One region of the Blautia sp. MCC269 genome, then DNA from elsewhere that is predicted to be linked to it. Evidence: predicted binding sites of a transcription regulator. Region 1 holds the regulator's gene; the other holds the start of a gene.

Region 1 (15,894 bases):
TTACCTGCGGCCTTCTGCAGGCACTGGTAAACCGGAATTTAAAGACTGCCTCTTTTAAATGTGGACCAGATTATATTGATCCTATGTTCCACAGCCGGGTAATCGGTACGAAATCCAGGAATCTGGATACATTTTTTACAGATGAAAACAGGACCAGATACCTTCTGGCAAAAAATGCCGCAGACTGTGAGATTGCGGTGATGGAAGGTGTCATGGGTTATTATGATGGTGTGGGTGGAACGACATCCAGAGCCAGTGCCTATGATCTTGCAAAAACTACGGATACACCGGTGATTCTGATTGTAAACAGCCGTGGGATGAGTGTATCACTGGCTGCCTATGTGAAGGGATTTCTGGAATATAAGAAAGACAGCCATATCTGTGGAGTGATTTTTAATCAGATGTCTCCGATGTTGTATCCGAGGATGAAACAGCTTCTGGAAGAAGAGCTTTCCGTAAAAGTTCTGGGATATGTACCAAAAGTGGAAGACTGTGTTATTGAAAGCCGTCATCTGGGACTGGTGCTTCCGGAAGAAATTCCGGAACTGAAAAACCGTTTACAGAAACTTGCGGAAGTTTTGGAAAAGACACTGGATATTGACGGAATTCTGGAACTTGCCCAAACTGCACCGGAACTTCAGGCACCGGATTTGAAAAAGCTGATTCAGGAAGACGCTGCATTTGCCTATCATACAGAGGAAAAAGTACGGATTGGTGTGGCAGACGATGAAGCTTTCTGCTTTTTTTATGCGGATAATTTAAATCTTCTGGAACAGATGGGGGCAGAATTGGTAACGTTTTCTCCGATCCATGATGAAAAACTTCCGGAAGATCTGGATGGACTTCTTCTTTGCGGCGGATATCCGGAACTGAACGGAGAAGCGCTGGAAAAGAATCAGAAGATGTGTTTGGCGATTCGAAATGCGATGGAACAAGGAATGCCCTGCCTGGCAGAATGTGGCGGATTTATGTATCTTCATCAGGAGATGGAGGACATGGAAGGCCATTTCCGTAAGGTCTGCGGTGTAATCCGGGGAAGATCTTTTCGGACACCCAGACTTAACAGATTTGGATATATTACTCTTACAGAAAAAGAAAATACCGGACTTGGTGAAATACCTGCCCATGAGTTTCATTATTTTGATTCCACGGACTGTGGCGCCGCGTTCCATGCGTCAAAACCGGCATCCAAAAGAGGCTGGGACTGTATCCACAAAAAGGACCGCATGATGGCAGGATTTCCTCATCTTTATTATTATGGAAATCCGAAGGTTCCGGTGCGTTTTCTGACAGATGCGCTGGAATACAAGAAAGAACGGAGGATGAAGAAAGATGTTGAAATATAGTCTTCCTGCACTGGTTATGGGATTTGTCCTGGATCTTCTTATCGGAGATCCCAGATGGCTGTATCATCCTATCTGTGTCATCGGAAATCTGATTGCGTTGCTGGAAAAAGGAATTCGCAGAATTTTTCCGAAAAGTCATGGAGGGGAACTTGCCGGCGGTTTTGTGACTGTGGTGCTGATCTGTCTGTTCAGTGGCGGAGTACCATTTCTGGTTCTGCATTATCTCTACCGTTTTTCAACAGTGGCTGGATTTATACTGGAAACTTTCTGGTGTTACCAGCTTCTTGCCACCCGCTCCCTGAAAGATGAAAGCATGAAAGTCTATGACCGTCTGAAAAATGGAACATTGGATGAAGCGCGTTATGCGGTATCCATGATTGTCGGCCGTGATACAAAAGAACTTACGGAGATCGGTGTGACAAAAGCAGCAGTGGAAACCGTGGCAGAAAATGCATCAGACGGCGTAATTGCCCCTATGCTTTATATGGCTGTCGGCGGAGTACCGCTGATGTTTTTGTACAAGGGAATCAACACCATGGATTCCATGCTGGGTTATAAAAATGACAGATATCTGTATTTTGGACGAGTTGCCGCAAAGCTGGATGATGTGGCCAATTATATCCCCGCCAGAATTTCCGGCTGGCTGATGGTAGCGGGAACGGTTTTGATAGGAATGAACACAAAAAATGCAGCCAGGATCTATAAAAGAGACCGGAGAAACCATGCAAGCCCCAACTCCGCACAGACGGAAGCAGCTATGGCAGGTGCTCTGGAAGTACAGCTTGCGGGAAATGCGTATTATTTTGGAAAATTATATGAAAAACCTACGATTGGTGATCCGATCCGCCCGGTGGAGCCGGAGGATATCAAAAGAGCCAACCGTTTGATGTATGCGGCATCTGTGCTGGGAATTCTTATATTTTGTCTGATCAGTGCAGGCATTCGTATGTTGTTTTTCTGACCGGCGCAGAAACGTTCTGACCCGGAAAAGATGCAGATAATACATAACAGACAGGAGAGGAACCAATGACAAAACACGTACATGGAGGAGATGTATACAGACATAAAGACTGCCTTGATTTTTCAGCGAATCTGAATCCTCTGGGAACACCGGAAAGCGTAAAACAGGCGATTATCGGCAGTCTGGATCATATTGCACAGTATCCTCAGGTAGGCTGTGATCTTCTTCGGGAAAAGATTGCAGAATATGAAGGCGTAAAAAAAGAAGAAATTGTCTGTGGAAATGGTGCGGCAGAAGTGATTTTTACCCTCTGCCGTGCGGTAAAACCCAAAAAGGCGCTGCTTCCCGCGCCGACTTTTGCAGAATACGGACAGGCACTGGAGAGCACGGATTGTAAACTGGAATATTATATGCTGACGGAAAATGAAGGTTTTGTGCTGGGGGAGTCTTATCTGGATATTCTTCACAAAGGACTGGATATGGCATTTTTATGCAATCCGAATAATCCCACCGGTATGCTGATTCCTCACAGGCTTCTGAAACGGATTCTGGAAAAGTGCAGAAAACTTGGGATTCTTCTGGTGGTAGACGAATGTTTTTTGGATTTTGTGAAAGAACCGGAGGAATATTCTCTGAAACGGTCACTTTCGGGATTTAACAATCTTTTTATACTGAAAGCATTTACAAAGAGATATGCCATGGCCGGCGTGCGGCTGGGATATGGGCTTTGTTCCAACCGGAAACTGATGGAGAAAATGGAACTTCATGTTCAGCCCTGGAATGTTTCCACCATGGCGCAGGCTGCGGGAATCCAGGCACTGACAGAGACAAAATATGTAGAGGAAGGAAGACAGCTTGTTTTTCGGGAGTCACAATGGCTGAAAAATGAGATGACCCGCATTGGGTATAAAGTATTTCCGTCGGAAGCAAATTATATTTTCTTTAAAGGGCCGGAAGAACTGTATGAGTTCTGTCTTCGGAAACGCATCCTGATCCGGGACTGCAGCAATTATCCGGGGCTCACCAAAGGCTTTTACAGGATTGCGGTAAAGCGCCATGAGGAAAATGTAAAACTGATCCAGGTACTTGAGGGAGGTATATTATGGCAAAAGCAATAATGGTACAGGGAACCATGTCCAATGCCGGAAAAAGTCTGCTGGCAGCAGGGCTTTGCAGAATTTTTAAGCAGGATGGCTATAAAGTGGCTCCTTTTAAATCACAGAATATGGCCCTGAATTCTTTTATTACAGAGGATGGGCTTGAAATGGGACGTGCCCAGGTCATGCAGGCAGAAGCAGCCGGGATCAAGCCATCGGTACTGATGAATCCAATTCTTCTGAAGCCAACCAATGATGTAGGTTCCCAGGTAATTGTTAACGGAGAAGTTCTTGGAACCATGAGTGCCAGAGATTATTTTAAATATAAAAAGACACTGGTTCCGGATGTAATGAAAGCTTACAATGCCCTTGCGGCAGAAAATGATATCATTGTAATCGAAGGTGCGGGAAGTCCGGCAGAGATCAATCTCAAGGATGAGGACATTGTAAACATGGGAATGGCAAAGATGGCCAAGGCGCCGGTTCTTCTTGTAGGTGACATTGACCGTGGTGGCGTTTTCGCACAGCTGATCGGTACGGTGGAACTTCTGGAAGAAGATGAAAAGGCTATGGTGAAAGGCCTGATCATCAACAAATTCCGTGGGGATAAGACCATTCTGGATCCTGGTGTTGCGATGCTGGAAGAGAGAAGCAAAATTCCGGTTGTGGGAGTGGCTCCATATTTGGATATTCAGGTAGAAGATGAGGACAGCCTTACGGAACGCTTTGACAGAAAACAGGAAGCCGGTGTGATTGATATCGCGGTGATTCGAACTCCTAGGATTTCCAATTTCACAGATTTCAATCCTTTCGAAAGCATTCCGGGCGTTTCACTTCGCTATGTGAAACATCCAAGAGATCTCCATTCTCCGGATATGATTATTCTTCCGGGAACCAAGAACACGATGGGCGATCTGATCTGGATGAGGGAAAGCGGAATGGAAGCGGCAGTTCTGAAAGAGGCTTCCAGAGGAAAGCTGATTTTTGGTGTCTGTGGTGGTTATCAGATGCTGGGAGAAACTTTAAGCGATCCTCATGGAGTGGAAAATGGCGGCTCCATGAAGGGAATGGGCCTTCTTCCCATGGATACCATATTTGCGGAAAAGAAAACAAGGACAAGGGTTCACGGACAGTTTGGACAGCTTTCCGGTGTGTTTGCACCTCTTTCCGGAGCAGAAATTGAAGGTTATGAGATCCATATGGGAGAGAGTATTCGAAAGGAAGATGCGGGTACAGCCACAAAAATTACGGACAGTGTCAGTGGTGAGACCAAAGAGGAAGGCGCTTTTTCCGGAAATGTGTGCGGAACCTATATACATGGAGTCTTTGATAAAGAGGCATCTGCAGAGGCGATTATCCGTGTGATCGGTGAGAAAAAGGGCATTGATGTGGAAAATATGACAGGAGTGGATTTTGCCGCATTTAAAGAGCAGCAGTATGATATCCTGGCGGCAGAGCTTAGAAAACATCTGGATATGAAAAAAATCTATGAGATACTGGAAAACGGGATTACGGAGGACGAATAAAAATGAAAGTTGAGCTTGAAAATGTAAAACCCATGGAGATCGAAAAAAGAAGTTTTGAGATCATTACCGAAGAATTGGGAGACACTCCTCTGATTCCGGGAACAGAGCTGATTGTAAAACGCTGTATTCATACAAGTGCGGATTTTGATTATGCAAAAAATCTCTGTTTTTCTGAGGGTGCGGTAGAAAAGGCAATGGAAGCGATCCGAAATGGTGCGTGCATTGTTACAGATACGCAGATGGCAAAAGCAGGCATCAACAAACGTGCTCTTGCGCGTTACGGCGGTGAGGCATATTGTTTCATGTCCGATGAGGATGTGGCAGCTCTGGCAAAGAAAAACGGAACCACAAGAGCTACAGCCAGTATGGATAAAGCTGCCGAGATGGATGAGAAGCTGATTTTTGCTATTGGAAACGCACCAACTGCCCTGGTTCGTCTCTATGAACTGATTGAGGATGGAAAACTTTCTCCGGAACTGATTATTGGCGTACCGGTAGGCTTTGTAAATGTGGTACAGTCAAAGGAACTGATTATGCATGCAGATGTTCCGTATATTGTGGCAAAAGGACGAAAGGGTGGAAGCAATATTGCGGCGTGTATTGTAAATGCACTGCTTTATATGATTGATAACCGAAGAGATTAAGAATGTAAAAACGCCTCCGCAACTGTTAAAAACAGGCAGCGGAGGCGTTTTTTTCCACAACACTTTTCAGAAGCTGACATGCAGGCAGGAAATCTTTTACAGGAATGGAAGAACAGGAAAGAACCAGTGTGATATCTTCCGGGGTTTCCTTCAGAATTTCCAGACGGAGGCCTTTTTCACGTGCTTTTTTTTTCAGTTCGCTGCCTGAAATTGTGCAGGGAATGGTAAGAGCCAGACTGGTTCCGGCAGCCCCTGTTTTGATCTGGCAGTCTGTACCGAAGGTTTCCCGGACAGCAGTGGAGAGGGCTTTCAGTTTCTGTGCATACAGACGGCGGAGTTTTCTTGTCTGGGAAACCAGGTGGCCGTCACGGATAAACTGGCAGAGAGCAATCTGTTCTGCCTTGGAAGCAGTCTGGTTGTAAAAGTCTGCTTTTTTTTGGTACCGTTCCCGGAGGGTGGGCGGAAGTACCATAAAGCTGACACGGATGGATGGAAGAAGAAGTCTGGAAAAAGATCCGATGTATACAACGTTTTCGCCTCCGGAAAGACCGAAAAGAGATGGTGTTGGTTTCTGCAGATAAACGAATTCATTTTCAAAATCATCTTCAATGATCAGGTGGCCGTTGGCCTGTGCATGGTGAATCAGTTCCAGACGGCGTTTTACAGTCATGATTTCACCCCATTTGGTCATATGGGCAGGAGAAACATAGATTACATCACAGTTTTTATCCCTGTAGTGGACATCAAATCCATAATCTTCAAAAATGGTACTTCCCTGAATAAAGGATGGGGTGGGAAAAGAAACGGTTTTTTGTTCCAGAAGCAGAGGGCAGAGAATCTGGAGAAGACTCTGCAGGCCTGCGCCCACAACAATATCATCCGGAGAGCAGATCACATTTCTGCGTTCCCGGATATAATCGGCGAGAACTTCCCGGAAATCTTTTTCCCCCTGGGGTTCACCGTAGGAAAGCATACGGTCACCCTGACGGAGTGCACTTTTGATGTAACGCTGCCAGAGATCGAAGCGGAAACTTTCCCGGTCTACGCCGGAGGAGGCGAAATCATAAAGACAGGGAGGGACGTCTGCCGCATGTTTTTCCGGAGCAGGAGGATGCTGTTTGGTTGCAATATCGGTAACGTAATAACCGCTCTGTGCCCGGGCGATAATATAACCATCTGCCGCAAGCTGAAGATATGCGTTTTCGATGGTGGTACGGCTCAGCTTCAGCTCCTGGGCACATTTACGGAGTGAAGGCATCTTGCTGCCCGGGAGCAGACGGTTTTCCAGAATCAGCTTCCGGTAATAATGATAAACCTCCAGATAGAGGTGTTCTTTTTTGTGTTCTACGGATATATTCAACATAGGTATGGTAATTTCCTTCCAAAAATGATTGCGTAAACCTGACAATTCATTCTATAATAATACAGAAAAAAACACAAGACTGGAGAATTATGATGAAGAAAATAGCCGTGATCAATGATCTTTCCGGACTGGGAAAATGCTCGCTGACAGCAGCCATTCCAGTAATCTCCGTGATGGGAGTGCAGGCATGCCCGTTTCCTACCGCTGTTTTAAGTAATCAGACAGGATATGAAACTTATTTCTGCGAGGATCTTACTCGGCAGATGACGCCATATATGGAACAGTGGAAAAAGCGGGGATTTATCCCGGATGGAATTTATACAGGTTTTCTCTCGGATGAAAAGCAGGCAGATAAGATCCTGAAATTTATGGATCTGTTTGCCGGTGAGGAGACATTGATTCTTACTGATCCGGTAATGGGCGATGACGGGGAAGTCTACCCGATTTATACAGAGGGACTTCGAAGCCGTTTCCGCGAACTGGTCAGCCGTTCCTATGTAATTACCCCAAACCTTACAGAGGCATTGCTGCTCCTTTACGGAAAAGAAGAAATGGAGAAAAAATGGAAAGTTCTGGAAACTATGCCGGAGGCAGAAAGGCTGGAGAAAATCCAGGAGATCGGACAGCGCCTTGTTCTTGAATTTTCTCTTTCCGCAGTGGTGATTACAGGTGTGAGTTACCGAGAAAACAGCCAGACACCGAAAATGGGAAATCTTGTCCTGGAAAAAGAGAAGGTCTCCTGGGTATTTGCCGAAAAATCCGGTGGAAGTTATTCCGGAACCGGAGATCTTTTTGCGTCAGTGCTCAGTGCCGGGCTGGTGAAAGGATATTCTATGGAAACCTGTGCACATATGGCGGTGGAGTTTATTTCCACATCAATCAGAGACGCAGTATCAGAAGGAACAGACCGTAATGACGGGGTATGCTTTGAAGCGCATCTAGGTATGTTACTTTCATAATAAAGAAAAGGGGAAAAATCATGATTTCAGCAGAAGAACAGAAAAAAGTAATTGCTCTTGTAAAACAGACAAAAGAACTGATTTTAAAAGAGATGAATAACGAAGAAGTAATGGTAAAGGGAGCTGCTAACTATGTGACAAATGTGGATCTGGCCGTGCAGAACTTTCTGAAAGAGGAACTTGGAAAAGCATTTCCGGAGATTTCCCTGATCGCGGAAGAAAAAGAAAACCTGGGACTTTCCAGAGAAAAAACTTACTGGATTCTGGATCCTATTGACGGTACTACAAATCTTATTCTGGATTTTCATATGAGCGCAGTTGCATTGGGACTTTATGAAAACGGTGAGATTGTTTTCGGTATTGTATACAATCCGTTTTCCGATGAACTGTTCCACGGAGCCAAGGGAGAGGGCGCTTATCTCAATGGAAAGAGAATCCATGTATCCGATACCGAAGATTTTGGGGATGCGGTAATTTCCTATGGCTCCACTCCTTACACAAAAGAAGAAGCAAAAAATCTTTTTCCGATTTTTTATCACATCTTTATGAAATGTGCGGATTTCCGTCGTACCGGATCTGCAGAACTCGATATGTGTTATGTTGCCTGTGGAAGGGAGCATGGATATATTGAACGTGACCTGAAACCCTGGGATTATTCTGCGGGAACCATTATTCTTCGTGAAGCAGGCGGTATTGTGAAGAACTGGAAAGGCGAGGAACCGTCCTATCTGAAAAATGAGGACATCCTCGCCTGTGCGCCGCAGTTTGCGGAAATTCTTCTAAAAGAATTATAATTTATTTTTTTGTAACCGATTTTTGTGTTCAAAAAGGGAGATCAGCAGCGTGAGCAGGATTCCGGAAACAGAGAGAAGAATTCCGGCGCGGATTCCCGGGCAGATGTAACGAAGCTCGATCTGGTTTTTCCCTTCTGTCAGAGGAATAGAATACATGCAGTCATCCAGAAGGCCGGCAGTAATCTGCTGGCCGTTTCTGTATATTTTCCAGCCTTTGTCGTAAGGGATGGATAGATAAAGCAGGGAGCTGGAATCAGCAGCAGTACAGGAAACGGAAACATGCCCGTTTTCCAGCTGGAACTCTTCCACAGCTCTGCCTGAAATCTCCTTGGAAACAGCGGCAAGGGCATCCAGATCCAGCGCGTAAAACTGTTCGCCCCCATCCCGGATGAAATATCCATTGTCTGAATGGATGGAAACTTTTGCATAAGCGGCTTCGGAAGCTGCTGGAATATAAAAAGCTGAGGGACTGAGCCACCAGGAATAACGGCTGATATAGGAGTCATTTACATTTAAAGAAGCATTTTCCATAGGGGAATCCCAGGGTATGTTTCCATATAGTGCGTAATTTCCCTCTGGAACAGAAAGGGTGTATACCTGGTCAGTGCCGGAATCGGAATCTCCTTTGGAAGAACAGGTATAGGATAACGGCCGATACAGAGAAACCGGATGTCCGCACAGAATGCTGTACAGATAATTCTGGTATACAAACGGGTCATCGGTCTGCGGAGTCTGTATAGATTCCGAATTGTCATGATAGAGAAAAGCCATCGGCAGTGCAGACGGGTTACAGTATACGGACTTTCCGTTTTCCGCCTCTATAGAATCCAGTTTTGTCAGTCCGTTAACGGGATAGGCAGACAAGGTATATTTTACTCCCAGCAGAGCATCTGCAGCAATGACAGGAGAGTTGGTAATGTTCATATTCAGACCGTTTTCACGGTAACCGATACGTTCCAGAAATTCTCTCTGCGTATCGTCCGGGGAGGAAGTATAACCGGAAATGGAACGGTAATTATAAGCCAGAGCTTCGTTATAATTTGCAGTTGCACCGTCAGTGTACTGAATCTTTGTGGAAGTCTGTGAAATCCGGTAAATGGAACTGTCCGATTCCTTGATTTCGCCGATCTGTTTCTGGGAACCCAGAGAATAAGCGGTGTACTGGCTGTTTTCGTCAGCATGGTAATCATTCATCAGAAAGCTGGCGTTAACTGCCAGTTCTGAAAGGATGATTCCTGTACAAAGCAGAGTGATAACTGCTTTTTTCCATGATTTGAAATTCCGGCTGTACATAAAAAGTCTCACAGAAATCAAGGTAACTGCAGCGTAAAAAACGGTCAGATAGATTTTTGATGTATGTTCACCGGGGTGAATATTATCCAGAAAAAACAGAAGAACCGAAAAAATGATCCATCCTCTGGAAAGAAGAACTGCGGTATGGTCATCCAAGTAAATCAGATAAAAACAGGCAGCCAGAAAGATCAGAGCGGCAATTCCCACATAGGAATATCTGCACCAGTAACTTTCCACAGTTTTGAACAATGAAAATACCATATAAAAAGGTTTCCAGTAAAAAATCAGTGCTATGACAGCAAGAAAACAGGCCAGCATACTTTTTTTCTGTGCAGATAACGTAGAAGAAAGAAAAAGGGCAATAACCGCCAGGATTACCAGAGTACCACAGAACAGAGAAGTACTGTTTGGAGTACTGTGCGCGCCCAGGTGGTAACTTTCCAGAATGGTGGGAAGCTGTCCGACGAAAGAAAAATCCTTCAATGCTGCAAGGTCCAGAGAACCACGGTTGGAATTTCCCATGGCAAGTACAGTGGGTAAAAACAGAACCGCGCTGCACATAAGCCCCAGAAACATAGAGAGGCCATAACGGAATATCATGACCAGGGCTTTTCGTGGAATATGGCTGTATTTTCTTGATGATCCCAGAAAATATAAGGCAAGTTCAAAAAGAAACCACAGGGCGGAAAATACACAGTTGATACCACCGCTGTACCAGTTAAAAAGAATCGACAATGCCACCCAGACAGAAAGCTTCCAGATGGATGATCCATGTATGATCTGATAGGTTCCCAGAAGAATCAGCGGAAGAAGATAGACACCGTCAATCCACATGATATTACTGCTCTGGGCAATGGTATACTGGCAAAGACCGTAACAGCAGGATAAAAGGACAACAAAAAAAGTTCTTGCAGATTCCGTGTTTTCTGTCAGATATTTCCGGAAGCGGTTTACAAGAAAAATACTGAAGGTCATGGAAGCCAGAGATAATTTCAGCAGTACCAGGATGTCAAAAAATGAATGGAGATTTTCTTTTGGAAAAAAGACACTCAGAAGCATAAACGGGGAGGAAAGATAATAGCTGAAAACAGCGATATTGGTACCTCCCAGTGTTTTTCCAAATGTATAAAAAATGCTGTTTTTCTGCGCCAGAACATCCTTGAAATAAGCATAAAAATCCAGATACTGAATGCTGGCATCATCCACAGCCAGTGATTTGTTGCCAAAAGGGGCATAGCCACAGGTGATAAATAAAATCAGTAAAACTGCAAAAGTAAGACCAAATGCAGAAAAATAAATGCGCTTCTTTTTCACAGGTTCCTCCTCCGGGATGATTATAACAGAGCTGGCCGTCAGGCCAGCTCTTCCCATTTTTCATAAAGTTCTTCCAGTTCTTCCGAAATGGCAGCTTTTTCACGGCTTAATTTGGTACATTCTGCCACGTTGGTGCAGACATCCGGGAGAACCATGGTATCGTCAATTTCCTTATCTCTTGTTTCCAGTTCCTCAATGCGGGCTTCCACTTTTTTCAGTTCTGCTTCCCGTTTTCGTTTCTTCGCCTGTTCTTCTTTCATCTGCTGCCAGGAAAGTTTGTTTTCGGAAACCGTTTTTTCTTCCTGAGGGGCCTCGGGAGAATCAATTCCCGGAGCATAGGCGCTGGTCAGTTCTTCTTTTTTCTCCAGATAGTAATCATAATCGCCAATGTAATTGACCACAGCCTGATTGGTAAGTTCCATGATCCTGGTTGCGGTCTGATTGATGAAATAACGGTCATGGGAGACATAAAGGACAGTACCGGTGTAACTTACCAGTGCTTCTTCAAGGATTTCCTTGGAAGCGATATCCAGATGGTTGGTAGGCTCATCCAGAATCAGGAAATTGGCTTCGGAGAGCATCAGCTTGGCAAGGGAAACACGGCCTCGTTCTCCACCGGAAAGTGCGGAGATTTCTTTAAATACATCGTCTCCGGTAAAAAGAAATGCTGCAAGCATATTTCGGATTTCGGTCTCTGTAAGAGTCGGATACGTATCGGAAATCTCCTGGAAAATAGTCTTATCCATATGAAGAACATGATGTTCCTGGTCATAATAACCGATCTGCACCTTGGAACCAAGAGAAAATTTTCCGGCATCTGCTTCGAGAAGACCATTGATAATTTTCAGCATGGTAGTTTTGCCGGTTCCGTTGTTTCCGATCAGTGCCACACGTTCGCCACGTTTGATATCAAAAGAAATATCGGAGAACAGAGTCTGTCCCGGAAATGCCTTGGAGAGTTCCTCCACATGCAGGACATCGTTTCCACTTAATACACGGGGTTCCAGGGAAATCCGCATACGATCCTGAATTTCCAGAGGTTTTTCGATACGCTGTACACGATCCAGCATCTTCTCACGGCTTTCGGCACGTTTGATAGATTTTTCTCTGTTAAAGGACTTCAGTTTGGCAATGACTGCTTCCTGATGTTTGATGTCTCTCTGCTGATTTAAGTATGCCTTGTACTGGGCATCGCGTAGCTGGGCTTTTTTAAGAGCATAAGCAGAGTAGTTTCCACTGTAGACACGGGTCTGTCCGGCCTCAATTTCCACTACCTTTGTGACAACTTTATCAAGGAAATAACGGTCATGGGAGACAATAAATACAGCTCCCGGATAATTCAGAAGGTAGGTTTCCAGCCATGAGATACTTTCCATATCCAGGTGGTTGGTAGGCTCATCCAGAAGCAGGATATCCGGTTTGGAGAGAAGCATCTTGCCAAGGGCAACACGGGTTTTCTGCCCTCCGGAAAGCGTCTCGATCTGTTTGTCAAAATCCTCTTCTGTAAAACCAAGACCCTTTAAAACACCGGTCAGTTCACTTTTGTAGGCATAACCGTTTTCCAGTTCAAACTGATGGGTAAGACGGGTGTAAGTCTCCATCAGACGGTTCAGGTCCTCGCCCTGTACATGGTTCATTTCCTGCTCCAGATTACGGATGCGGCGTTCCATATCAATGATGTGCTGCTTGGTAGTAAGAAGTTCTTCATAAATTGTATGGTGCCCGTGAATGTCCTGATACTGGGCCAGATAGCCGATATTTTTGTCACGTGCAAGAACAACATTGCCGGAGTCAGCGGAAATTTCCTGCATGATGATCCGAAGAAGGGTTGTTTTTCCTGCACCATTGCATCCGATAAGGGCCGCTTTTTCCCGGTCTTCAATGTGGAAGGATGCGTCATTTAAAATTACTTTTTCGCCAAAGGCTTTGCATATATTCTGACATGATAAAATCATAAAAACTGTCCTCCTGTATAAAGAATTGTCTCTGTCTGGTCATAAAACAGGGAAAATCCTCCACCTATTATAACGGAAACCGCCAGGATTTCAAAGAAAAAATCATTTTTTTAAAAAAATATGAAGAAATTTGTACAGAACTCACAACTTTAATTGACAGGAAAATGTCAATTCGGTATAATTAACCTAGTGTAAGGTAAGGAGGAGAACTATCGTGGAGACAAAACAAATCTCGAAAGCGGTGATTAAGCGTCTGCCACGCTATTACCGCTACTTAGGAGAGCTGATGGAAGACAATGTGGAGCGTATTTCTTCCAATGAATTAAGTAAGAAGATGCATACCACAGCTTCCCAGATTCGTCAGGATCTCAATAATTTCGGCGGTTTCGGGCAGCAGGGGTATGGCTATAATGTACATTATCTTTATACGGAAATTGGTAAAATTCTCGGATTGGACATCGTTCATCCGATGATCATTTTAGGTGCCGGTAATCTGGGACAGGCACTTGCCAATTATGTGGACTTTGAGAAACGTGGCTTCAAACTGGTGGGAATTTTTGATGTAAATCCTGTGCTTGAGGGTATTGCAGTCCGCGGACTTGAGATTCAGATGCTCAGTGAACTTCCGTTTTTCCTGAGAGAAAATAATGTAGAGATTGCAATTCTCACTCTTCCGAAGAACAAAGCCAAAGAAATGGCAGATATTCTGGTGGAGAACGGAATCAAAGCAATCTGGAATTTTGCACATCTTGATCTGGAGACACCGGATGATGTAATTGTGGAGAACGTGCATCTTTCCGAAAGTCTTATGACACTGTCTTATAATCTGAGTAAATACAGGCAGGAGCATGTGGAAAAGTAGAAAGTGTTAAGCTGCCGGAAACGGCAGCTTTCTCTATTAAGAGGGGAGGCAGGGCACAGCATGAAAAAAATTGTTACCTGCGAGGAGATGAAGAAGCTGGATGGTGCCACCATTCATCATATCGGAGTGGCATCAGAAGTTCTGATGGAGCGGGCAGCACTGAAAGTAGTAGAAGAAATAGAGAAATATCTCGAAAAAAATGAAAGAATACTGGTTGTATGCGGAAGCGGCAATAACGGAGGCGATGGTATTGCCGTTGCCAGACTGCTTTATCTGAAGGGAATCCGGGCAGAATTCTGCATGGTCGGAAACAAAGACAAAATGACCAGAGAAACGGTGCTTCAGTATAAAATTGCCACAGGATATCAGGTCCCGGAAGTGAATAACCCGGACTGGAGTGAATATACTACTATAGTAGATGCCGTGTTTGGCGTAGGCCTGGTGCGTCCGATCGAGGGACATTATGCGGAAGTTATTCATGAGATGAACAGTGCCCGGGCAAAAAAGATCGCTGTTGACATCCCATCAGGAGTAAACGGAGATACAGGCCTGGAAATGGGAATTGCCTTCAGCGCGGATCTGACTGTTACGTTTGGTTACCGGAAAAGAGGACTTTGCTTTTATCCGGGCAGATTGTATGCAGGAAAGATTGTTACCGCTGATATCGGAATCTATGAGCAGGAAGCTGTAAAGGCATCTGCATGTTGTCTGGAGCAGGAAGACCTGAAACTGTTTCCGGAGCGTGATCCCGGCGGAAATAAGGGAACTTTTGGAAAAATTCTATTTGTTGCCGGAAGCGAGGGAATGTGCGGGGCTGCTTATTTAAGCGCCAGTGCTGCTCTTCATGCCGGGGCGGGAATGGTAAAAATTCAGACAGTAGAAGAAAACAGGATTCCATTGCAGATTCTTCTTCCGGAGGCTATGGTATGCACCCGGTTTGATGAGGAATCCAACGAACAGCTTCTTTCCTGGTGTGATATCCTTGTGATTGGACCGGGACTGGGAACATCGGGGGCCAGCCGTGAGAGAGAACAGTGGTTTCTTACGGCAGCCGCCCGGGAGAAAAAGCCACTGATTCTGGATGCAGACGGACTGAATCTTCTGGCAATGCATCCTCAGTGGAAGGAATTCCTGGGTGAAAATGTTATTCTGACGCCGCATATCGGTGAGATGAGCAGACTTTGTGTAAGAACCATATCGGAAATCCAGGGAACAATTGCACAGACCGCAGTGGACTATGCGAAAGAAACCGGTACCGTATGTGTCCTGAAAGATGCCTGTACAGTAATTACAGATGGGAAAGGCGATCTGTATTTGAACCTTTCCGGTAATTCCGGTATGGCAACTGCCGGAAGCGGAGATGTGCTTTCCGGGCTTCTGGCAGGAGTATTATGTATGTATCTGAAAACGGAGGAACATCCCTCCATGGTTTTAAAGGCCGCGTTAGGTGTTTATCTTCACGGACTTTGCGGCGATCTTGCAGCCGCTGAAAAAGGAAAGCGCAGTATGCTGGCAGGCGATATCATTGAATATCTGCCCCAGGCTTTAGCGATAGGTGAAGAGGAGTCAAAATCATGAAAAAATACGAGAGAGTCAAGGCACTGGTATCTCTGGATGCCATTGCTCATAATTTTGAGGAAATGCACAGAAATGTGAAAGAAGGAACAAAAATCATTGCAGTGATCAAGGCGGATGGCTATGGCCATGGTGCGAGAGCAATTGCACATCTGATTCACGATTATGATTATATCTGGGGTTTTGCCACAGCAACGGCAGAAGA
Region 2 (15,894 bases), on a different contig from region 1:
ATGCTTCCAGCATTTTCCGGCAGTAGTATGCCGAACCATGTACATCGGATGCGAACATATATTTCATAATCTTTTCTCCTTGTGGTTTGTGTCATTTTTATTCCTGTTCTTTACATTATCATGATTTCCTTTAAAATACAAGCACAAGCCATTGCCAGTCATGCATTCGTAATCCCCTTCAATGCTGGTCACGGAGCGAACAGTGATTCCGTTTCGATGCCGCCCTGCGATTTCCCGTTTCCTCTGATCTATTACTCTGTTTTATCCGCTTACAAGATTCCGGCCTCTGTAGGCTGCAAATCCGCCGATCACAGACCGGGTGCGGCAGCCCGCTCTTGCCAGGCTCCGGGCGGCCTGCATGCTGGCACCACCGCGGTCACAGTATAGTATCAGGATCTTATCTTTTGGAAACTGGTACCTCTGATCCTGTTTTTTCTCAAGATATTCTTCCAGCTCATGGTATGGAATGTTTACTGCGTTCCGGACATGTCCCTTTTTGTAGGAGACCGGGTCCCGGAGATCTATGATAACGGCGTCACTGCGCTCCACATAATAATCCAGCATTTTGGCAGAGATAGTTTCGATCTGAAACATGGAAAAATCTCTCCTCTTTTTGCTATATTATATGGAAGCTTCTGTAGGAATGTTCCCTTATATGTATGGAAGCGGGAGAAAGCCAGCTCTGACTTTTTCCCGCTTTTTTTCCGATTTTTTCTGTATGATCCGGCCAACTGACTGATGGATCCTGTACCGCATAAAAATGGTGCTTCTGCTTATTGCGTATTGATCCTCTGCCTAGTATCTTCCGGATCACTTACCCTGAATATCTAGTATCTGTCGGACTCTCTGTCTTTCTCTGAATCGTACTCGTCGGATGTTTTGTTTCCGTAACTGTTGCCGTAGCTGTTTTTGGAACTGTTTTTAGAAGAATTTCTGGAGCTGTTTCTGGAACTGTTTTTTCCGCAGTTTCTGGAATCACTTTCCCCGTAATTTTTTCCCGCATAATTGGACTCATTTCTGTCTGTTTCGTAATTTTTCGCCATTTGAATTACCTCCTGATGAAGTTGATTTTTGCGGCTTTCTGAAGCTTTCTGCCGCTTTTTATTACAGGAAATAGTATCCCAAAAAGTTTGGAGATTATTCGCCAAAATGATATTGCTTTTTTTTCCAGTTTATATTATAATCATTCTTGTAAAAAGAATTTACCCTTCAAAAATTTTTTTTACATAACCCCTTATTTAATTATTTATACTCCCCTCGAAACACCCGGTAGCTCCCCTACCGGGTGTTTCTCTATGCAAAGAACAGGCCGCCGGAACGACCTTATCATTGTCGTTCCGGCGGCCTGTTTTTTATCCATTGATGGGGTTCACATGCACCATGCAGTGCTTTACGTCTTTGAATTTATCTTCGATGGTATGATGCACATTTTCCGCAATATCATGTGCATCGTTGAGGGATATTTCTCCTGCCGCCGCGATCTCGATATCCACGTACATTTTGGATCCGAAAAGGCGGGTTCGAAGAAGATCCACTCTTCTGACGCCCGGCACCTTGAGGATCTCACGGCGCATCGATTCTTCGGTTTTTGCATCACAGGAGTGATCTACCATCTTGTCAATAGCATCCCTGAAAATATCGATCGCAGCTTTGGCGATCATAAAGCAGATCACGATACTGGCAACAGGATCCAGGATGGGGTATCCCAGTCTTGCTCCGAAGATACCCACAAAGGCTCCGATAGAGGAAAGTGCATCAGAGCGGTGATGCCATGCATCTGCCATCAGTGCTCCGGAATTGATCTTCTTCGCAGCACCTCTTGTGTACCAGAACATCCACTCTTTTGTCACGATGGATACCACTGCCGCGATCAGCGCAAGGGTCCCAGGGATGGCGATCGTTCCGCCGGATGTACTTTTTACAATATCACGGACACCGGTAATGCCGATGCCAAGACCTGTTACAAGCAGCATCCCCGCAAGAACAATGGAAGAAACGCACTCCATTCTCTCATGTCCGTACTGATGCTCCTTGTCCGATTTTTTTGCAGAAAGACGGACACCGATGATAACAATAAAAGTACTTCCCACATCGGATGCAGAATGGATCGCATCAGAAATCATCGCTCCGGAATGCGCCGCAATACCGGCGATAAGTTTAAATATGGATAACAGCAGATTTACCAGGATACTGATCCCGGACACCTTCATCGCCGTCTGCTGTTCCCATGAGCTTTCTTTATCTGTGTCGTGTATAATCGTTTCGTTTTTTGTGTGTTCCATAAACAGGACCTCCTTTTGATTAGCATATGATTCTGGTCTTTCTTATGGCACAACATTTTCCGTGAAAAAACCGGCGGTTCTTTCACTACTCGCTGAACTGCGATTTCCGCCGGTGTTCTTTCTTATCTACATAGGGATCTCCCAGTTTCTACCTTCTGTTCCATCCATATTTTTGCAGTAAAAAAGACATACCTGCGAAACATACACTGTCCCGCAGATATGTCTGAAATTCTTATCTCGTAAACATATCCGCTGCCGCTTCCTGCGGCCCGGCCCCACGCCCTCAGAATAAAAAACTCCAAAGGCATCGCCTGCTCAGTTTGTACTGTTGATCTCGCATCCTGTTCGAATGTAATGCAGTGCAAAGAGAATTTTTACAGTCTTGCGGGTCTTCCGCTTGACTTCCCAGAAAGGATACACCTTGCACCATCTGTTAGTCAAGCCAAAGATTTTTTATATTTTATAGTAGGATTTTAAGGTATTACAGATATTATAAAACCGGGAGCGGATAAATCCACTCCCGGTCAAATCTACGATCTGTATTCAGTTGGAATGATCGATTATGCCTGCGGGCCAGCAGCAACGAGTGCTTTACCAGCAGCATTTCCTTCATATTTAACAAAGTTCTTAACGAATCTTGCAGCAAGATCTTTAGCCTTTGTCTCCCACTCTGCAGCGTCTGCATATGTGTCACGTGGGTCAAGGATTGCAGGATCTACGCCTGGAAGCTCTGTCGGAACCTCGAAGTTGAAGAATGGGATCTTCTTTGTCGGAGCTTTAAGAATAGATCCGTCAAGGATAGCATCGATGATACCACGAGTATCTTTGATGGAGATACGTTTTCCAGTTCCGTTCCATCCTGTGTTAACGAGGTATGCTTTCGCACCGCTCTTCTCCATTTTCTTAACGAGCTCCTCAGCATATTTTGTCGGGTGAAGCTCAAGGAATGCCTGTCCGAAGCAAGCGGAGAATGTAGGAGTAGGCTCTGTGATTCCACGCTCTGTACCAGCAAGTTTAGCTGTGAATCCGGAAAGGAAGTAGTACTGTGTCTGCTCCGGTGTCAGGATAGATACTGGAGGAAGTACGCCGAATGCATCTGCGGACAGGAAGATAACTTCTTTAGCTGCCGGTGCAGAAGATACCGGGCGAACGATGTTCTCGATGTGGTTGATCGGGTAGGAAACACGTGTGTTCTCTGTTACGCTCTTGTCAGCGAAGTCGATCTTTCCATCTTTATCAAGTGTTACATTCTCAAGAAGAGCGTTTCTCTTGATCGCATTGTAGATGTCCGGCTCAGACTCTTTGTCAAGGTTGATAACCTTAGCGTAGCATCCACCCTCGAAGTTGAATACTCCGTTGTCATCCCAGCCGTGCTCGTCATCACCGATCAGAAGACGCTTAGGATCTGTGGAAAGTGTTGTTTTACCTGTTCCGGAAAGACCGAAGAAGATTGCTGTGTTCTCTCCGTTAAGGTCTGTATTTGCAGAGCAGTGCATGGAAGCAATGCCCTTAAGCGGCAGATAGTAGTTCATCATGGAGAACATACCTTTCTTCATCTCTCCGCCGTACCATGTATTTACGATAACCTGCTCACGGCTTGTAATGTTGAACATTACAGCTGTCTCAGAGTTAAGACCCAGCTCTTTGTAGTTCTCAACTTTAGCCTTGGATGCGTTGTAAACAACGAAATCTGGCTCAAAGTTCTCAAGTTCCTCAGCTGTTGGCTGAATGAACATGTTTGTTACGAAGTGTGCCTGCCAAGCAACCTCAACGATGAAACGGATAGCCATACGTGTATCTTTGTTAGCTCCGCAGAATGCATCTACTACGAAAAGTCTCTTGTTGGAAAGCTCTTTCTTAGCAAGATCTTTAACTGCAGCCCATGCTTCCTGAGTTGCCGGATGGTTATCGTTTTTGTACTCATCGGATGTCCACCAAACTGTGTCTTTGGAGTTCTCATCCATAACGATATATTTGTCTTTAGGGGAACGTCCTGTGTAGATACCTGTCATTACATTGACAGCACCAAGCTCGCTGACCCGACCAATCTCAAAGCCCTCAAGCTCAGATTTGGTCTCTTCCTCGAATAATACATCGTAAGAAGGATTGTACACGATCTCAGTTGTTCCGGTAATACCATACTTTGTTAAATCGATTTTTGCCATCTTAACATTTACCTCTCTTCTTTAATAGTAATTATGATAGCCACCTACTTTTGCAGGTTTTTGTCATCCTGCCATAGGAATTGGTCATTCCAACATCCCTATCCACAATTATACATAAATTGTACGTAAAAGCAACCAAAAAAATTCATTTTACGCAAAAAAATGATAAATCTTTAACAGTGACGTTTTGGTGCTGTCAGATTTTATTTCATCTACACTTGACTTTTTCAGAATAATAGCTACAATATATCTGATTATAGTTATTATATATATTTATAATAGCAACTATATGATTTTAATATATAGAAAGAAGTGATTTCTATGTCAGATATTCTGATCAAACGTAATCATATGGAAATCCCCTGGCACAACTACGTAAGCGCCAGGAACAGCCAGCCCATCACCGAGGCTTCTCTTTCCGAAAAAGCTTCCCTGATCGGCCGTACAGGCATGATGCTTCTCTCCTGTGGGACCGGTGCCTGGCGGGTACGGAGTTCCATGAATACATTGTCAGAAGCACTTGGCATCACCTGCTCCGCAGATATCGGACTAATGTCTATAAGCTACACCTGCTTTGACGGTGAGAGCAGTTTTTCCCATGCACTTAGTCTGACTACCACCGGCGTAAATACTTCCAGACTGAACAGGCTGGAACATTTTGTCAGTGATTTTCCTGCGGAGGGTATCCATATGAGCGGTGAAGCACTGCACAGTCAGTTAGATGAGATCGAGCGGATCCACGGGCTTTATTCCCCTGCATCCCTGGGACTGGCTTCTGCACTGGCCTGTGGTGCATTTACTTTTCTTCTGGGCGGTGGCCCGCTGGAAATGATCCTGGCTTTTGCAGGCGCAGGCATCGGAAACGCCATCCGCTGCAAGCTTGGCAAGCATCATTTTACTCTGTTTATGTGCATTGCAGTTTCTGTTTCCTCCGCCTGTCTTGTATATGCAGGCTTCCTGAAGCTGGCAGAGCTTCTGTTCCACATTTCCGTCCAGCATGAGGCCGGATACATCTGTTCCATGCTGTTTATCATTCCGGGCTTTCCGTTTATCACAAGCGGGATCGACCTTGCCAAGCTGGATATGCGTTCCGGTCTGGAACGACTGGCCTACGCCATTATTGTTGTAATGGTGGCTGCTGTCTCTGCCTGGCTGATGGCACTGCTTCTTCATCTGAAGCCTGTGGATTTCCTGCCTCTGGAGCTTTCGGCAGCTCAGAGGATCCTGTTCCGGCTTCTGGCAAGCTTCTGCGGGGTATTCGGCTTTTCGGTCATGTTCAACAGCCCTGTCCGTCTAGCCGCAGCTGCCGCCTTCATCGGCGCACTGTCCAACACTTTACGTCTGGAGCTTGTTGATCTTGCCGGTTTTCCACCTGCTGCCGCGGCTTTTTTCGGAGCACTGACAGCCGGACTTCTGGCCTCCCTCATCAAAACAAAAGTGGGATATCCCAGGATTTCCATTACCGTGCCATCCATTGTGATCATGGTTCCCGGACTTTATCTCTACCGGGCGATCTACAATCTGGGGATCATGTCCCTAAATGTTTCCGCCTCCTGGTTTGCAGCTGCGATCCTGATCATCGTTGCTCTTCCCCTGGGCCTTATTTTCGCCAGGATCCTTACGGACAAAATGTTCCGCTACTGCACCTGATGGGCATACAAAAAGGACTGCTTTCTGTAGCTTCCGGTCATCAACTATCCTTCTGATAACCGGAGCAATACAAAAGCAGTCCTTTTTTGTACACTCTATTTCATTACGATCTCATCAGCGATCCCGATCATTTTTTCCAGTCGGTCCGCAAATTTATGGATGGGGAGAAAAACGCCCAGTCCGTCATAACGTTTTCCACCATCCTCCACAGAATCCTGCCCATAATACACAAAGGCTCTTGGAAGCTTCTTCTGGATTGCCATCATAATATCCCATACAGCTGCATAGGCCTGTGCCTCCGTTTCCTTTTCCTTTACGCTGTCCGGAAGCTCATACACCAGCAGCACTCCGATATGTTCGCCCATTTTGTACTCTTCTACTTCCATGGTAGCTTCATCATAGGCATGTCGCTTCCGGTAGCCATACGCCAGATACATCTTTACGCCCGGTTTCTCCCTGTATATCCTACGGAACCGATCATAATCCCTGTCACTTACATGGATTCCCTTTTCCCGCAGAAAATTTCCATTTTCATCCGTGAGAAGCACCGGATTCTCCTGTCCGTCTGCATTGAACCTGAACGGTGCCAGAAAAGAATTTCGCAGAAGATCAAACATACTGTTCTGGCAGATTGCCATAAGGAGAGCTGTCAGATCACGGTTTTTATATGCGTCCAGCAATGCATAGGCGAATTTTTCCGGAGGAAGATATCCGCATTCTATGTCTGTATCCGCATCCATGGATTCATAGAAGGTCTCCGTCAGCCGTCTGCACGCCTCCGGATCCTTCAGGATCTTTTCAAATAAAAGCTCCGCCTTTTCCTCTCTTGGGAATAATGTGCTGTTTTCCACAATTCCTCACCCTTTCTAATCTCTATGTTTACTGGAAAACATCAGAATAAAGCTGATCAGAAGCAAAACATCCGATACCCAGATTGCCGGGATCCCCAGCCTCATGGACAGATTTCCTCCGCCACCGGCTCCAATGGCAAAAAAGAAAATTATTCCGAAATAATAAAGAGCCTGCTTCAGCTGTTCCGGACGTTTTTCACGACAATACACGGACAACGCCGCCGTGCCGCTTCGTAAATTTCCGATGCACATAGTGCTTGCATAGGAATAACCGCCCACCTTCCGGAAGGTCTGTACCTGCATGGCGCAGGAAAAGGATACCAGTACGGTTGCCAGCATATCCAATTCTCCCGGCATAAATCCCACCGCAAAAAGGATCAGGATCTCGATCAGCAGGATCATCTGCCTCCAGTGAAGTTTTTTTGCATATTTAAAGGTATTCTGGATTCGCTCCGCCGCTACAACACCAATGGCAAAGGCTAAAACAGGGAACAGGTACCTTAAACCGTCTCCCCACTGTCCTGTCATAAAATTTTGGCTCATCAGAACCACGTTGCCGGTCTGGGCGTTGGAAAACACCTCATCTCTTGTAAAATATGTGTAGGCATCCTGAAATCCGCCGGACATTGCCAGAAATATACTTGTAATAAAAGCTTCTGACATCTGCCTGTCTGCGCTCTGCAGCTTTCTGCCTCCTGAAACCACTCCAAATCACTCCCGTCATTGATTTTTTTCCTCGGGTGTATTATAGTTTGCTCAGAAGCAAATGTAAAAAGTATTATTAATATCGTAAACATATTAAAATCATATCACAGGATGGAGACTATACATGATCACTTACGACTACTACCGCATCTTTTATTATGTAGCCCAGTATAAAAGTTTTACCAAGGCAGCACGGGCTCTTCATAACAACCAGCCAAATATCACCCGCTGTATGAACAACCTGGAGCAGGAACTGAAATGTACTCTTTTTCTCCGCTCCAACAAAGGAATCGCTCTTACACCGGAAGGCCGCCAGCTCTACGAACACGTTGCCCTGGCTTTTGAACAGCTGAGTATTGGGGAAGAGGAGATACGACAGAACGGGGAGCTGGAGCATGGCCTGGTTTCCATCGGTGCCAGTGAAAATGCCCTGCGTCTGATCCTTCTGGAAAAGCTGGAGCTGTTCCGTGAACAATATCCTCATGTGCGCCTGCGCCTTTTCAACCATTCTACTCCCCAGGCTGTACAGGCACTGAAAAATTATGCGGTGGATTTCGCTATTGTCACCACTCCGATCTCCATCCGCAAGCCTTTACAGAAAAAAAGTCTCCTGCGTTACCGGGAGATCCTTGTATGCGGAAGCAAATATAAGGATCTGACCACTGCCCCTATCAGCATCCATGAGCTTCAGGATCTGCCCTTTGTAGGTCTTGCGGAAGGAACCAGCACCAGAGAAATGTATATGAATTACTTTATGGAAAACCGTGTTTCTTTTCATCCTGACATCGAGGCAGCAACTACAGACCAGGTCCTTCCCATGATCGTCCACAATCTGGGAATCGGCTTTTACCCCGAGCCCCTTGCCCGGGAAGTGATCAATGACGGGAAGATTTTTGCCCTTCAGCTTAAGGAGCCGCTCCCTCAGAGGGAAGTCTGCCTAGTCACAAACAGCAGTACTACCATGAGTACTGCTGTCAAAAAAGCCATTGAATTTATTGTGTAAATCTCTGGGACTGATCAGCCATTTATGGTTATTGTTCCACTGTCCTCTCAATATGCATGGCAAGATAACCAATTTCAATAGGATCCAGCTCTTTACCCAGGCTTTTGCCCAGGCTCTCACAGACATCCTCCGCGATCCTGTAGGATTCCGGATATTTTTCTTCTATATATTCATTCATATCCAGCTTCAGTGTCTCCCCTGTGGAGACACGGGCTACCATATATTTGATATGGTTCATCATACGGTTGTAGGACAGGGAGATCACATCGATCTTTCTTCCTGTGGCCATCTCGATCATGGCGATGCATTCCCGTACCGTTCTTGCTGTCTGCATGGCAACAGACACCTTTTCATCTCCAAGTGCTGAGTGAATATGAAGTGCCACATATCCCACCTCATGCTCGTCGATTTCAATATCCATCCGCTCCTTCAGGATCTTCTTCAATACCTCCGCCACCTTGAATTCGCTGTAAAAAAGCACCTTGATATCCTCAGTCAGAGGATTGCTGATCTGCTCATGATTCCGGATACGTCCCACTGCAAAGGAAATATGATCAGCAAGGGGAAACAGGATCCTTCTGTCTATGGTATTCCCAAAGGTCTTCTCAGCTTCTCTCAATATCTCATCTGCGATCTCCAGAAATTCCGGTGCTACGCTCTTTGCCAGTTCTTTTGCTGAGCCACGTTCTGTCTCCTGAGCCAGCCTGTAAATAGTACAGTCTGCCGGAGCATCAAAACGCTGGCTGACCTTCTTTCCAAATCCCACACCTTTTCCCAGAAGTACATATTCCTGGTTTTCTTCCATATTTATGGCAATGATGCCATTATTGTTCAATACCTTGCTCACTCTGTACATCTTTTTCCCCACCATTTTTATATATCCTGCTGCTTTTCCACATTCCACCACTGTCTGCCCCGGATTTTCAGTCGACATTTTTGTCTGCAGCTGTTGATTTTCTTTATCGTAACAGAATCTTTCTTTTGTGTAAAGCCCTTCTGACAGACAGTTATTTTCTTTGCCACAGGAAAAGCGCGCCCGGGCATTAGGCGCGCTTTTCACAAAACCAATCTTCTATATTATTGCTGAAAAATTTCCTATTCTTCCACAGTCTCTACTGCGAACAACGGCTCTCCTGCCTTGATCTCTCCATTGGCAAGAAGGCGTACTCTCTGATCATCCTCGATCTCTGTGCAAAGGATCGGAGAACATAAGGACGGAGCGTTTTCTGTAAGATACGGGATGTCAATCTTCATCAACGGCTCGCCTTTTTTTACATGCTGTCCCTGCTCTACCAGGATCTCGAAGCCTTTTCCTTCCAGCTTTACAGTATCAATGCCGATATGGAGGAGCATAGGAAGATCTGTATCTGTCTGGAATCCGATGGCATGCTTTGTGTCAAAAATAAACTCTACCTCGCCGTCTTCCGGAGCACAGATCACCGGGTCCTTCGGTGTGACTACAGCACCCTCTCCCATCATTCCTTCCGCAAAGCCTTCATCCGGCGCTGTGGAAAGGTCTGCGGCGATACCGGTTACCGGGCTGTAGACAATCGCTGTTCTGAGAACCTTTTTCTCTGGCTGCGTGCTGGCTTCGGATGTCGGAGCTGTGTTCTGAGTAGCCTCACCTGTACTTTCTGCTGTACGCTCTGTATCAGACTGAGCCTGATTTTCCGCATTGTCTGTTTCTTTCTCATTTGCACCTTCAAAATATTCATTCGGCGCTGTCTCCAGATAATCCTCCAGCTTGGATTTAATCACAGTTACCTGCGGACCGTAGATGATCTGCACGCCCTGGCCTTTTTTCACGATTCCTCTGGAGCCTGTTGTTTTCAGAATGTCGTCGTTAACTCTTGCTGCATCATGGACGGTGATACGGAGTCTTGTTGCACAGCAGTCCACATCACTGATGTTTTTCTTTCCGCCAAGACCGGCTGTGATGGCTTCACTTACCGGGTCTGCGGATGTACTTCCTGCTGCTTCACCGGCTTTTCCGGCTTCTTTTCTCGCGTTTACATCTGCTTTTGTATAAAGCTTTGTTTCTGTGTCGTCATCCTCACGTCCCGGAGTCTTGAAGTTGAACTTTTTGATCAGGAAGGTGAAGATCACATAATAGAGAATAAAGTAAATGATACCTACCGGGATAATCCTGAGCCAGCTTGTCTTTGCATTTCCCTGAAGGATCCCGAACAGGAACAGATCAAGGAAACCGCCGGAAAAGGTAAGTCCTACTGCAATGTTCAGCATATGTGCGATCATATAAGCCGCGCCTGCAAGAACAACCTGTACCGCAAACAATGCAGGAGCTACAAACAGGAAAGAGAACTCCAGTGGCTCTGTGATTCCTGTAAGCATACATGCAAGGGCTGCGGAAAGAAGAAGTCCGCCTGCTGCTTTTTTCTTCTCAGGCTTTGCACAGCGGTACATGGCAAGAGCTGCTCCCGGAAGACCGAAGATCATGAAAATGAACTCTCCGGAAAAATATCTTGTTGCATCTGCGCTGAAATGCGCTACATTTGCGGAATCTGCAAGCTGGGCGAAAAAGATGTTCTGTCCGCCCTGTACCATCTGGCCTGCAACCTCCATAGTCCCGCCAACGGCTGTCTGCCAGAATGGCATATAAAATACGTGATGAAGTCCGAAGGGGATCAGCGCACGTTTGATAATACCGAAGATCAGAGTTCCGATATAGCCGCTGCCTGTTACAAGACCGCCCAGAGCATAAATACCGTTCTGGACTGCCGGCCATACGAAATACATCAGGATTCCCACAAACATATATACAATGGTGGAAATGATAGGCACAAATCTGGAACCACCGAAGAAGGAAAGTGCGTTTGGAAGCACGATCTTATGAAAACGGTTGTGCAAAGCTGCAACACCAAGGCCGACGATGATACCGCCAAACACACCCATCTGTAAGGACTGGATGCCGCAGACAGAGGTTACAGTACCTTCCAGAACGCTTTTTGCGATCTGTCCGTCTGCTGTGATCTTACCATTTACTACCAGCATACCATTGATGGCTACATTCATAACAAAGTAAGCGATCAGTGCAGAAAGAGCTGCTACCTCTTTCTCTTTTTTTGCCATACCGATGGCCACACCTACTGCAAAGATCAGCGGCAGGTTATCAAATACCGCGCTTCCGACTTTGTTCATAATGATCAGGAGTGCATGTAAAATCGTTCCGTCTCCCAGAATCTTCTGAAGTCCGTAGGTTGCAATGGTTGTTTCATTTGTGAAGGAACTGCCGAATCCAAGAAGCAGGCCTGCCACAGGAAGGATTGCTATGGGAAGCATAAAGGAACGTCCCACTCGCTGCAAAACTCCGAAAATCTTGTCTTTCATGTTTTCTCTCCTTTTCTTTCGACGTTTTGGAGCGGGAGTCTTTTAAGTGGGCAACAAAAAAGACACCAACCCCCATAAACGTCAAATAATAACATTTATGACTGGTTAATGCCTGCTTATCAGTTACACACCAAATCTGAAATACACTATACGGGTTTTGTTCTTCTATGTCAAGGAGTAATTTGATTTTTTCCCAAAAATATATCTCCTCATATCACTATCCGCTCCGTTGCCAGCAATCCCTCGCGGAATATTCCCTGTGAACAGCAGCCATATAGCTTCTATTCTCAGAAAGTATGCAGAAACGAAACAGACCTGAAATTCACTTATCTTGACTTTATTCTTACTTATGATAAGATGAACATAGAATGTCCGGCAGCAATGTTTTTTGCCCAGACAACACTATACATTTCATAAAAACGGAGGTACTTTTCCGATGAATACCATCAAGAAATTCATCCACTACTACGGCCCGTACAAAGCGGTCTTTTTTATTGACCTGATCTGTGCAGCCGTTATCAGTCTGGTAGATCTTGCTTATCCCCAGATTCTTCGTACTATGACAAAAACTCTCTTTACACAGGATAAGGATATGATTCTTCATGCCCTCCCTGTGATTGCAGCTTCTCTTTTTGTTATGTACATTGTGCAAAGTCTCTGCAAATATTATGTAACCTATCAGGGACATATGATGGGTGCAAAGATGGAACGTGATATGCGCCGGGAGCTTTTTGACCATTACCAGGAGCTGTCTTTTTCCTATTACAGCAGGAATAATTCCGGTCAGATGATGAGCAAGCTGGTCAGTGACCTTTTTGACATTTCCGAGTTTGCACATCATGGTCCTGAGAATCTTTTTATCTCTCTGGTAAAGATCGTCGGTGCTTTTATCTTCCTGTTCTTTATCAACAAGAAGCTTGCACTGCCGCTGATCCTCCTGGTGATCGTGATGTTTGTGTTTTCCTTCCGCCAGAATGCAAAAATGCAGGAAACCTTCATGGAAAACCGTCGTAAGATCGGAGATGTAAATGCCAGTCTTCAGGATACGCTTTCCGGAATCCGCGTGGTGCAGTCCTTCGCAAACGAGGACATCGAACGTGCCAAATTTAAGAAAAGCAATGAAGCGTTCCTTGTTTCCAAAAGAGATAATTATCACTGCATGGGAAGTTTCATGAGTTCCAATCTTTTCTTCCAGGGCATGATGTACCTGGTAACTCTTGTTTACGGCGGCTATCTGATCGCTCAGGGTGAAATGCAGACTGCAGATCTTGCCATGTATGCCCTGTATATCGGAATCTTTATCAGCCCCATCCAGATCCTGGTGGAACTTGTGGAAATGATGCAGAAGGGTCTTTCCGGTTTCCGCCGTTTCCTGGATGTGATGGAAACAGAATCCGAGATCAGGGATGCAGACAACGCTGCGGAGCTTACGGACGTGAAAGGACATGTGCGTTACGACCATGTTTCTTTTCATTACAGCGATGATGAAACTCCTGTGCTTTCCGATATCTCTATTGATATCCCGGCTGGAAAATCCATTGCCCTGGTGGGACCTTCCGGAAGCGGAAAAACCACGATCTGCTCTCTCCTGCCCAGATTTTATGATGTGACCGGCGGTTCCATTACTGTAGACGGAAAGGATATCCGCGGGCTGACTCTTAAGAGCCTTCGAAGCCAGATCGGTATGGTACAGCAGGATGTCTATCTTTTTGATGGAACCATCAAGGATAATATTGCCTACGGAAAGCCCGGAGCTTCCGATGAAGAGATCATCAAAGCCGCCAAATGTGCGAGTATCCATGACTTTATCATGGAGCTTCCGGATAAATACGACACTTATGTCGGAGAACGTGGCACACGCCTTTCCGGCGGACAGAAGCAGCGGATCTCCATTGCACGTGTATTCCTTAAGAATCCTCCGATCCTGATCCTGGATGAGGCCACCAGCGCTCTGGATAACGAAAGCGAACGTTGGATTCAGAAGAGTCTGGAGGAACTTTCAAAAAATCGTACTACCATTACGATCGCGCACCGGCTTTCTACGATCCGTGATGCGGATGAGATCATTGTGATCACGGAGGAGGGTATCGCCGAAAGAGGCACTCATGCTGAACTGCTTGAGAAGAATGGATTGTATGCTGCATATTACAATATGTAGAAAGATACGAGGGAGGCGCTTCGCTGTCCCACTGAGATTTTTATAGGGCAAAATAAAAGGCTGCTGTATACCTTATCAATAGTGATATAGATATATAGCAGTCTTTTTATTTGTCAATTACTATCTTTTCAAAAAATTCAATCAAAGATTACAGCAGATAAACCGGAAGCTCGTCTTTAATTCCTACTGGCTGGTTGTTGTCCGGCTCATCTTTCTTTGGGGTGAGGAATTTGGCCTGGAGTTCGTCGGCGTTTCCTCCGCTGATCACGTTCTGGGCTACAGTTCCTGTTGTTTCTGCTGCAGCTGTTTTCTTTGCTGCGGTTTTACATGCTGTTGTTTTTCTGGTAGTGGTTTTCTTTGCTGTTGTTTTTGTTGCGGCTGCTTTCTTTGCTGTGGTCTTCTTTGCAGGAGCTTTGGCTGCTGTTTTCTTTGCTGTAGTTTTTTCTGCCGCTTTTTCAGCTGTTTCAGCTTTTACCTCTGACGGCTTCTCTGCTGCTTTAACCTCAGCCTCTTTTACCTCTGTTTTTGTTTCTGTTTTGGATGCTTTTTCTGCATTTACTGCTCTTGCGATGCTTGCTTTACCTACTGACACGATTCATTACCTCCTCTGCCAATGCTATGTACTCTTTTGCGCTGCGGCTGCTTTTTTTGAACTCCACAACTGGTTCACTGCTGTCCTGGGACCATTCGATGGAGCTGTCTACACGGATAAAAGATTCGAAAAGATAGATTCCTTCCATTTCTTTCAGTGTTTCCATAGTCTGTTTGAAATAATTCTTTCTGGCATCTGCCTTGGTTACTACGATTCCCAAAACCTTTAAATCCGGAGCGATCTCCCTGACTTCATTGAGGAAATCAAACATATTTGCAAGACCAAACATACCCCACGGACTTGCCTCTACCGGAACAAGAACATAATCGGATGCACATAAAATATTCATCACCCAGCCGCCAAGAGTAGGCGGTGCATCAATGAGAATGTAATCGTACACTCCGGAATCTTTAACCTTCTGCAGACATTTCCGCAGGATAAACTCTCTCTGCCATTTTGTAAAAAGCTCATATTCCACGGAGCTCATCAGCGTAGACGACGGAACCAGATCCAGATTCTCATACTTCGTATGCACGATAAAATCGCTGAGATCCGACTGATGACCGATAGCATAGTAGAGATTCTTTTCCCCTGCTGCCATCTCAAGCACTTCTTCCTCCGAAAAAAAAGAAAGGGAAAGATTCAGCTGCATATCACCGTCTACCATCAGTACCTTCTTACCCATGCCGGCCAGTGCCGCTCCCACATTGGAACAGCTGGTGGACTTTCCGCTGCCGCCCTTATTATTTGCAAAACAGATCGTTACTGTATTTCCCATTACAGCCTCCCGACAACATAATTTCGTATTTTCTGTCACTTGCCCTTATTATAATATAACGTTCTCCTAAAAACAAGCACATCCCCCATAAAACCACGAAAACCGACAAAATAACCTCACATAAAACAACAGTATATACACCCAAAAACAGCAGGTTCCGGATCACTCCGAAAACCTGCTGTCCTGATTCGCTGACTATTATTATTTTACGATAAAAGATTTTCTCTTGCTGACAACATCGAAGATAACCGCTGCCAGAAGAACCATACCTTTAACAACCTTCTGGATATTCTGGTCAATACCCATGATACTCATGCCAAGATTCAGAACACCCATCAGAAGTGCACCAATGATAACACCAG

Evidence for each region. Region 1 encodes Rex, which represses fermentation and respiration genes when NADH is low (regulators of the CRP and FNR family bind a similar motif). Its sites were predicted from a motif close to ATTGTTAANTANTTAACAAT; they were not measured.
Region 2: a site for Rex is predicted at 4,609-4,628, ahead of pckA (phosphoenolpyruvate carboxykinase (ATP)). Genes of this name have one in related genera too.

Annotation. Positions count from the first base shown of each region.
Region 1 covers NZ_WQQE01000039.1:24,651-40,544, forward strand. Annotated here, with positions in the region: gene GPK88_RS12885 (cobyrinic acid a,c-diamide synthase CobB) at 1-1,346, shown strand, start outside; gene cbiB (adenosylcobinamide-phosphate synthase CbiB) at 1,333-2,307, shown strand; gene cobD (threonine-phosphate decarboxylase CobD) at 2,373-3,425, shown strand; gene GPK88_RS12900 (cobyric acid synthase) at 3,410-4,930, shown strand; gene GPK88_RS12905 (precorrin-8X methylmutase) at 4,933-5,574, shown strand; gene pdxR (MocR-like pyridoxine biosynthesis transcription factor PdxR) at 5,600-6,937, opposite strand; gene GPK88_RS12915 (pyridoxamine kinase) at 7,027-7,896, shown strand; gene GPK88_RS12920 (inositol monophosphatase family protein) at 7,917-8,690, shown strand; gene GPK88_RS12925 (YfhO family protein) at 8,685-11,297, opposite strand; gene GPK88_RS12930 (ABC-F family ATP-binding cassette domain-containing protein) at 11,336-13,252, opposite strand; gene GPK88_RS12935 (redox-sensing transcriptional repressor Rex) at 13,467-14,114, shown strand; gene GPK88_RS12940 (NAD(P)H-hydrate dehydratase) at 14,175-15,692, shown strand; gene alr (alanine racemase) at 15,689-15,894, shown strand, end outside.
Region 2 covers NZ_WQQE01000010.1:2,911-18,804, forward strand. Annotated here, with positions in the region: gene yfcE (phosphodiesterase) at 1-67, opposite strand, end outside; gene GPK88_RS03485 (rhodanese-like domain-containing protein) at 262-594, opposite strand; gene GPK88_RS03490 (hypothetical protein) at 828-1,043, opposite strand; gene GPK88_RS03495 (cation diffusion facilitator family transporter) at 1,353-2,282, opposite strand; NiCo riboswitch at 2,487-2,611, opposite strand; gene pckA (phosphoenolpyruvate carboxykinase (ATP)) at 2,843-4,447, opposite strand; gene GPK88_RS03505 (threonine/serine exporter family protein) at 4,769-6,097, shown strand; gene GPK88_RS03510 (DUF4866 domain-containing protein) at 6,193-6,948, opposite strand; gene GPK88_RS03515 (YoaK family protein) at 6,964-7,611, opposite strand; gene GPK88_RS03520 (LysR family transcriptional regulator) at 7,778-8,656, shown strand; gene GPK88_RS03525 (PRD domain-containing protein) at 8,685-9,512, opposite strand; gene GPK88_RS03530 (PTS sugar transporter subunit IIABC) at 9,752-12,004, opposite strand; gene GPK88_RS03535 (ABC transporter ATP-binding protein) at 12,441-14,162, shown strand; gene GPK88_RS03540 (hypothetical protein) at 14,311-14,754, opposite strand; gene GPK88_RS03545 (ParA family protein) at 14,741-15,532, opposite strand; partial or broken gene GPK88_RS03550 (sugar ABC transporter permease) at 15,734-15,894, opposite strand, start outside.